3 regions of the Xanthomonas prunicola genome follow, and region 1 is predicted to be linked to each of the others. Evidence: predicted binding sites of a transcription regulator. Region 1 holds the regulator's gene; each other region holds the start of a gene.
The links. Region 1 encodes HrcA, which represses chaperone genes, less so after heat shock. Its sites were predicted from a motif close to TTNGCACTCNNNNNNNNNGAGTGCNAA; they were not measured.
Positions count from the first base shown of each region.

Region 2: the regulator HrcA is predicted to act here: its motif matches at 713-739, upstream of M0D43_RS08635 (co-chaperone GroES).
Region 3: the regulator HrcA is predicted to act here: its motif matches at 871-897, upstream of rpoH (RNA polymerase sigma factor RpoH).

Region 1 is NZ_CP096142.1:716,638-718,902, forward strand. It holds gene dnaK (molecular chaperone DnaK) at 1-69, opposite strand, end outside; gene grpE (nucleotide exchange factor GrpE) at 211-729, opposite strand; gene hrcA (heat-inducible transcriptional repressor HrcA) at 829-1,860, opposite strand; gene recN (DNA repair protein RecN) at 1,997-2,265, shown strand, end outside.
Region 2 is NZ_CP096142.1:2,021,638-2,023,902, reverse strand. It holds gene M0D43_RS08640 (endonuclease) at 1-360, opposite strand, end outside; gene M0D43_RS08635 (co-chaperone GroES) at 789-1,076, shown strand; gene groL (chaperonin GroEL) at 1,223-2,265, shown strand, end outside.
Region 3 is NZ_CP096142.1:3,246,196-3,248,460, reverse strand. It holds gene rpoH (RNA polymerase sigma factor RpoH) at 1-860, opposite strand, end outside; gene ung (uracil-DNA glycosylase) at 1,058-1,783, opposite strand; gene M0D43_RS13805 (response regulator) at 1,780-2,265, opposite strand, start outside.

The DNA of each region.
Region 1 (2,265 bases):
CTTGCCGCCGTCCATGATCGACACGCACGAGTTCGTGGTGCCGAGGTCAATACCAATGATCTTGCCCATGGATACGCTCCTGATGATTCTTTAGCTGTGTCCGGCGACGCCGGGTCTGGCTGAGATGTGGGGGTGGTGCGCAGGTGTTCAAGCCACCGGCGCACATCTGTGTTTCATGCCTGCGCCTGGCAGTTCAGCCGGCGCTACGGTTCAGTCGTGCTTGGCCACGACCACCAGGGCCGGGCGCAGCAGGCGCTCGTTGAGCAGGTAGCCCTTCTGGAACACCTGCACCACGTGGCCCGGGGCGATGCCCTCGGCCTCGCCCTGGCTGATCGCCTGGTGCTGGTCCGGGTTGAACGGCTGGCCGACCGGGTCGAGCAGGGTCAGGCCATTGTCGGCCGCGACCTTGAGCAATTGCTTGTAGGTCATGTCCAGGCCATCGCGCAGCGGGCTGGGCTCGGTGCCGGCGGCGGTCAGGCCGGCGTCCAGGCTGTCGAACACCGGCAGCAGCTCGCCCAGCAACTTCTCGTTGGCGAACTTGCGCGCGTTCTCGACATCGCGGGCGATGCGCTTGCGCTGGTTTTCCAGATCGGCCCGCTCGCGCAGGGCATCGGCCTTGACCAGCGCGATCTCGCTGCGCAGCGACTCGATCTCGGCCTTGAGCGGATCGGTCTCGGGTGGGTTCTGGGACAGGTCTTCGGAGTCGAATTCGGGGTGGTCTTGGTTCATGTGCAGTTCCCGGGCAAGCGGAACGCCCGCCCCAACGTCACCCCGTATGTGGGCGCGCGCGCGCGTTTCAAGCAAAACGATCGTATCGATCGCTGCCGCTTATCGCGTGCCCGGCGGTTCCATGGCCGCGCCCAGCACCTGGGCGGCGGTCTGTACCAGCGGAATCACCCGGTCGTAGGCCATGCGTTTGGGCCCGATCACGCCCAGCACGCCCAGCACCTGCCCGTTGGCGGCATACGGCGCGGTGACCAGGGAGACATCGTCCAGCGACACCATGCCGGTCTCTTCGCCGATGAAGATGCGCACGCCCGGCGCCTGGATGGTACGTTCGAGCAGCTGCAGGATCTCGCGCTTGCTGGCGAAGGCCTCGAACAGCTCGCGCAGCCGGTCCAGGTCCGACAGGTCCTGCACGCCCATCAGCCGGGTCTGCCCGGCCATCACCATGTCCTCGGCATCGGCCGGCACCAGCGCCTCGCTGGCCAGGTCCACGCTGTGCGCCAGCAGCTGCTCCATCTCGTTCTTGGCCATGCGCAGCTCGCGCAGCAGCGAGGCGCGGATGTCCGACAGCGCGCGCCCGGCAAATTGCGCATTGAGGTAATTGGCCACCCGCTCCAGCTCGGCCGGCTCGTAGGCCCGGCGCGGCTCGATCACCCGGTTCTGCACTTCGTTGTCGGCAAACACCAGAATCGCCAACACCCGGCGCGCATCCAGCGCCACGAAGTCGATATGCCGGAACGCGAACTGCTCGCGCCGCGGCGCGCTGACCACGCCGACGAAATGGCTCATCGCCGACAGCATCTGCGAGGCGCTGCCCAGCAGCGACTGGGTGCCATTGCCGCTGGCCAGCTCCGCACGCAGCCGGCGCACCTCCTCTTCGCCGGGCGGCTGCATCTGCACCAGGCTATCGACGAACACCCGGTAGCCGTGCGCGGTAGGCACGCGCCCGGCCGAGGTATGCGGGGAGCTGAGCAGGCCCACGTCCTCCAGATCGGCCAGGATGTTGCGAATGGTGGCTGGACTGACATCCAGCCCGGCATGCTGGGCCAGGGTTTTCGAGCCCACCGGCTCGCCATCGCGGATGTAGCGCGCGATCAGCGTGCGCAGCAACTGCCGGGCGCGGGGGTCGAGCATTGGGGACTGGGACGCGCGCATGGGATCATCCGGTGAGACTGGGCATAGATAATGTCTGGCCCCGGGGATGGCAAGCGTCCGATTCCCTGTCTGCCCTCCCACCCTAAGCTTCCCCAAAGCGTTCACACTCGACCTTATGCTCAGACACCTCTCGATCAAGGATTTCGCCGTCGTCCGCGCCACCGAACTGGAATTCGGGCCGGGCATGACCGTGGTATCGGGCGAAACCGGCGCCGGCAAGTCGCTGATGGTGGACGCGCTGGGCTTTCTGTCCGGTCTGCGCGCCGACAGCGGCGTGGTCCGCCACGGCGCCGACCGCGCCGAACTGTCTGCCGAATTCCAGTTGCCAGCCGAGCACCCGGGCCTGGCCTGGCTGGCCGAGAACGAACTCGATGACCAGGCCCA
Region 2 (2,265 bases), 1.3 Mb from region 1:
GACCAGCGCCACGCCGTCGTTGGGCCCGTTTTGCATGCCGTTGCTGGCGTAGCTCACCGTGGCAAGACGCACCTGGCTGCCGCAGCTCACCGCAGTGCCAGCGGGCACCGCCGTGTTGGCGTACACCACTGCCGCACTCGGGGTGCTGCCGTTGTACAGATAGACGCGGTAGCCGCTCAGCGATTCGCCAGCGGTAGCCACCACTTCCACACCTTCGCCGCTGTCGCCGGAGGCGCCTGCGTCATCGTAGTGCAGTTCGTTGATGAAGACCGCCGCATTGGCGGAGGTGGCGCTCAGCGCGAACGCGCAGGCCAGGGGAAGGGTGCAGCGCAGGGACACAACACGGGACGGCAACCTCATCGACAGCTCCTTGTGATCGGGGAATGCGGTTCCGACTGTAGAGTCTGCGCATGACAAAGGATGGAACCTGGTTCCATTTTTAGAGCGAGTGCCGCCCGGCCCGCATGGCGGGGCGGGTGGGGCGGCCACCAACGGATCAGTGGTCGCCTGACGCCAACGACGACGCGCGCGTGGCCTTTGATGCGTGCCGCCCACGCCCGCCCGATGACGGTTCGCTGGGTTTTGTTGTCGCTGCCTGGCCTGCGAATGAGACCGGCCGACGAAAAAAGTTTGCGCCCGGCCCTTGAAACCCGCCCGCCCAGCACAATCTCTGGCCCGCACCCGCTCTGTCGGGTTTTTTCCGCGCGCTGTGCTGGCAGTCGTCATATGCGAGTGCTAACATCGCCGATAATTTCCAGGCCAATCAATCACTTAAGAGGGTCTTCTCTATGAGCATCAAGCCGCTTCACGACCGCGTTGTAGTCAAGCCGATCGAAGCCGACGAAGTTTCCGCCGGCGGCATCGTGATCCCGGACTCCGCCAAGGAAAAGTCCACCAAGGGTGAAGTCGTCGCCATCGGCGCCGGCAAGCCCCTGGACAACGGCAGCCTGCGCGCGCCGGTGGTCAAGGTCGGCGACAAGGTCATCTACGGCCAGTACGCCGGCAGCAGCTACAAGTCCGAAGGCGTCGAGTACAAGGTGCTGCGCGAAGACGACATTCTGGCCGTCATCGGCTGATCAGGCGCTGCGCGCCGGGAATCGGGAGTGGGGAATCGGGAATGGGCAAAGCGGCTAGCGCCCTTCGCCATCCCACCCCGCCCCGATTCACGCTGTTGATCTACCGATTCCCCATTCCCTATTCCTCATTTCCGGAGTTACAACAAATGGCTGCTAAAGACATTCGTTTCGGTGAAGACGCACGTACCCGCATGGTTCGTGGCGTCAACGTTCTCGCCAATGCCGTCAAGGCCACCCTGGGCCCGAAGGGCCGCAACGTCGTGCTCGAGAAGAGCTTCGGCGCGCCGACCATCACCAAGGACGGCGTTTCCGTCGCCAAGGAAATCGAACTGGCTGACAAGTTCGAGAACATGGGCGCGCAGATGGTCAAGGAAGTCGCTTCCAAGACCAACGACAACGCTGGCGACGGCACCACCACCGCCACCGTGCTGGCCCAGGCCCTGATCCGCGAAGGCGCCAAGGCTGTGGCCGCCGGCATGAACCCGATGGACCTCAAGCGCGGTATCGACCAGGCCGTCAAGGCCGCCGTCATCGAGCTGAAGAACATCTCCAAGCCCACCACCGACGACAAGGCAATTGCCCAGGTCGGCACCATCTCGGCCAACTCGGACGAATCGATCGGCAACATCATTGCCGAAGCGATGCAGAAGGTCGGCAAGGAAGGCGTGATCACCGTTGAAGAAGGCTCGGGCCTGGAAAACGAGCTGGACGTGGTCGAGGGCATGCAGTTCGATCGCGGCTATCTCTCCCCGTACTTCATCAACAACCAGCAGAGCCAGTCGGCCGACCTGGATGACCCGTTCATCCTGCTGCACGACAAGAAGATCTCCAACGTGCGTGACCTGCTGCCCGTGCTGGAAGGCGTGGCCAAGGCCGGCAAGCCGCTGCTGATCGTCGCCGAAGAAGTCGAAGGCGAAGCGCTGGCGACCCTGGTGGTCAACACCATCCGTGGCATCGTCAAGGTCGTGGCCGTCAAGGCACCGGGCTTCGGCGACCGTCGCAAGGCGATGCTGGAAGACATGGCCGTGCTGACCGGCGGCACCGTGATCTCCGAGGAAGTGGGCCTGGCGCTGGAGAAGGCGACCATCAAGGATCTGGGCCGCGCCAAGAAGGTGCAGGTTTCCAAGGAAAACACCACCATCATCGACGGCGCTGGCGATTCGGCTGCGATCGAGTCGCGCGTCGGCCA
Region 3 (2,265 bases), 2.5 Mb from region 1:
GCCTTCATCTTCTTCAGCGCGTTCGCTTCGATCTGGCGGATACGCTCGGCCGACACACCGTACTCATCGGCCAGCTCCTGCAGCGTTACCTTCGAATCCGAATCCAGCCAGCGACGCTTGACGATGTCGCGCGAACGCGTATCCAGACCGGCCATCCCTTCGCGCAGCAACTGCAGCTGGTTGTCTTCGCTGTCGTGACGCTCGTAGGCCTGCGACGGATCTTCCTCGTTGGCCACCAGGTAGCTGACCGGCGACGGCGGGCCGTGATCGTCGTCTTCGTCCGACGACGCATCGAAACCGATATCGCGACCGGACAGACGCGATTCCATCTCCATCACTTCACGCTCGGAGACGTTCAAGTCCTTGGCGACCGCAGTCACTTCCGACGCATTGAGCCAGCCCAGGCGGGTCTTTGACTTGCGCAGGTTGAAGAACAGCTTGCGCTGCGCCTTGGTCGTGGCGACCTTGACGATGCGCCAGTTCTTCAGAATGAACTCGTGCATTTCGGCACGGATCCAGTGCACTGCGAAGCTGACCAGGCGCACGCCCATCTCAGGGTCGAAGCGCTTGACCGCCTTCATCAGGCCGATATTGCCTTCCTGGATCAGGTCGCCCAGCGGCAGGCCGTAGCCGTTGTAGCCGCGGGCCACATGCACCACGAAGCGCAGGTGGGAATGGACCAATTCACGCGCTGCGTCCAGGTCCAGCTCGTCGCGGAAGCGGCGGGCCAGATCCTGTTCCTCATCGACCGACAGCACCGGAATCTGGTGCACGGCACCGATGTAGGCGTCCAGCGAACCGAGCGCACTGGGAATCGGGAGATTGTTTGCCACAAGGGCAGTCGAGGTAGTCTGGTTCATAGGCACCATCTTAGCAGTCGAGCTATTGGACTGCCGGGTATAGAAAGAGTTCCCAGAATTCTATTTATAGAACGTTAGAGCTTTTGAAGACATTGGTGTTCTACAGCCCGGCATTCAAAATTCGATCCTTACATTACCACCAGCCCCGCTGTAAACCGTGACAATTTGGTTGCGAAACGGGCTGCCGGCAGCGCTGTTCAGGCACTGGCGAGGGTGGTCTGCAGCGCACTGCGCGGCGGCAGCGACCAGTCGATTGGGCTGATCCCGCGTCGCTGCAAATGCGCGTTGGTCTTGGAGAAATGCTGGCAGCCCAGGAAGCCGCGGTGCGCCGACAACGGCGAGGGATGCGGCGCCTTGAACACGCGGTGGCGCGCCTGGTCGATGACCTTGCCCTTGGACTGCGCGTAACTGCCCCAGAGCAGGAACACCAGCCCTTCGCGCTCGCGGTTGAGGGTGTCCACCACATGATCAGTGAAGCCTTCCCAGCCCTTGTTCTGATGCGCGCCAGCGCGGCCCTGCTCCACCGTCAGCACGGCATTGAGCAGCAGCACACCCTGGCGCGCCCAGGGCATCAGGTAGCCGTGATCCGGCCGCGCGATACCCAGATCGTCCTGGATCTCTTTATAGATGTTGAGCAGCGACGGCGGCACCGGCACGCCGGGCAGCACCGAAAAGCACAGCCCATGCGCCTGGCCTTCGCCGTGATACGGATCCTGGCCCAGAATCACCACCTTGACCTGCTCGAACGGGGTGGCGTCGAAAGCGGCGAAGATCTGCGGGCCGGGCGGAAACACTCGCGCGCCGGCCGCCTTGCGTTGGCGCAGGAAGGCGGACAACTCCTGCATCTCCGGGCGTAGCAGCCAGTCGCCCACCTTTGCCTTCCACGACGGTTCCAGCTGGATACGTGCTTCCACTTCAGTCATAGCGTGACAGCCTGATCCTCCAAGCGCGCCAAGCGCAGCTGGAACAACACCTTGGTCACCAGCAGGCGCTCTTCGATCGGTTTTTGCACCAGATCATTGGCACCGGCGCGCAGCAATTCGGACTGATTCCGCGGGTTGGTATCGCCGGTCATCACCAACACCGGCAGGCGCCGCTTGCCATAGGCGAAATCGATGCGGATACGCTCGACCACGTCGCGGCCGTTGAGCTCGCCTTTCAGGGTGACGTCGGTCAGCACCACATCGATGCGGCGCTCGGTGCGGCCCAGCGATTCGGCGGTGAGCAGCGCGAAGGCATCCTCGGCGGTGAGCACATGCACCACCTTCAGGCTCTGCCGCTCGAGCATGCGCTTGGTCGCCTCGGCCACCACGCGGCTGTCTTCGATGTAGAGCACGGTTGCACCCACCACCGGCTCGGGCTGCACGTAGCCGCGGATGAATGTGGCCAGGGCTTCATGCCCCAA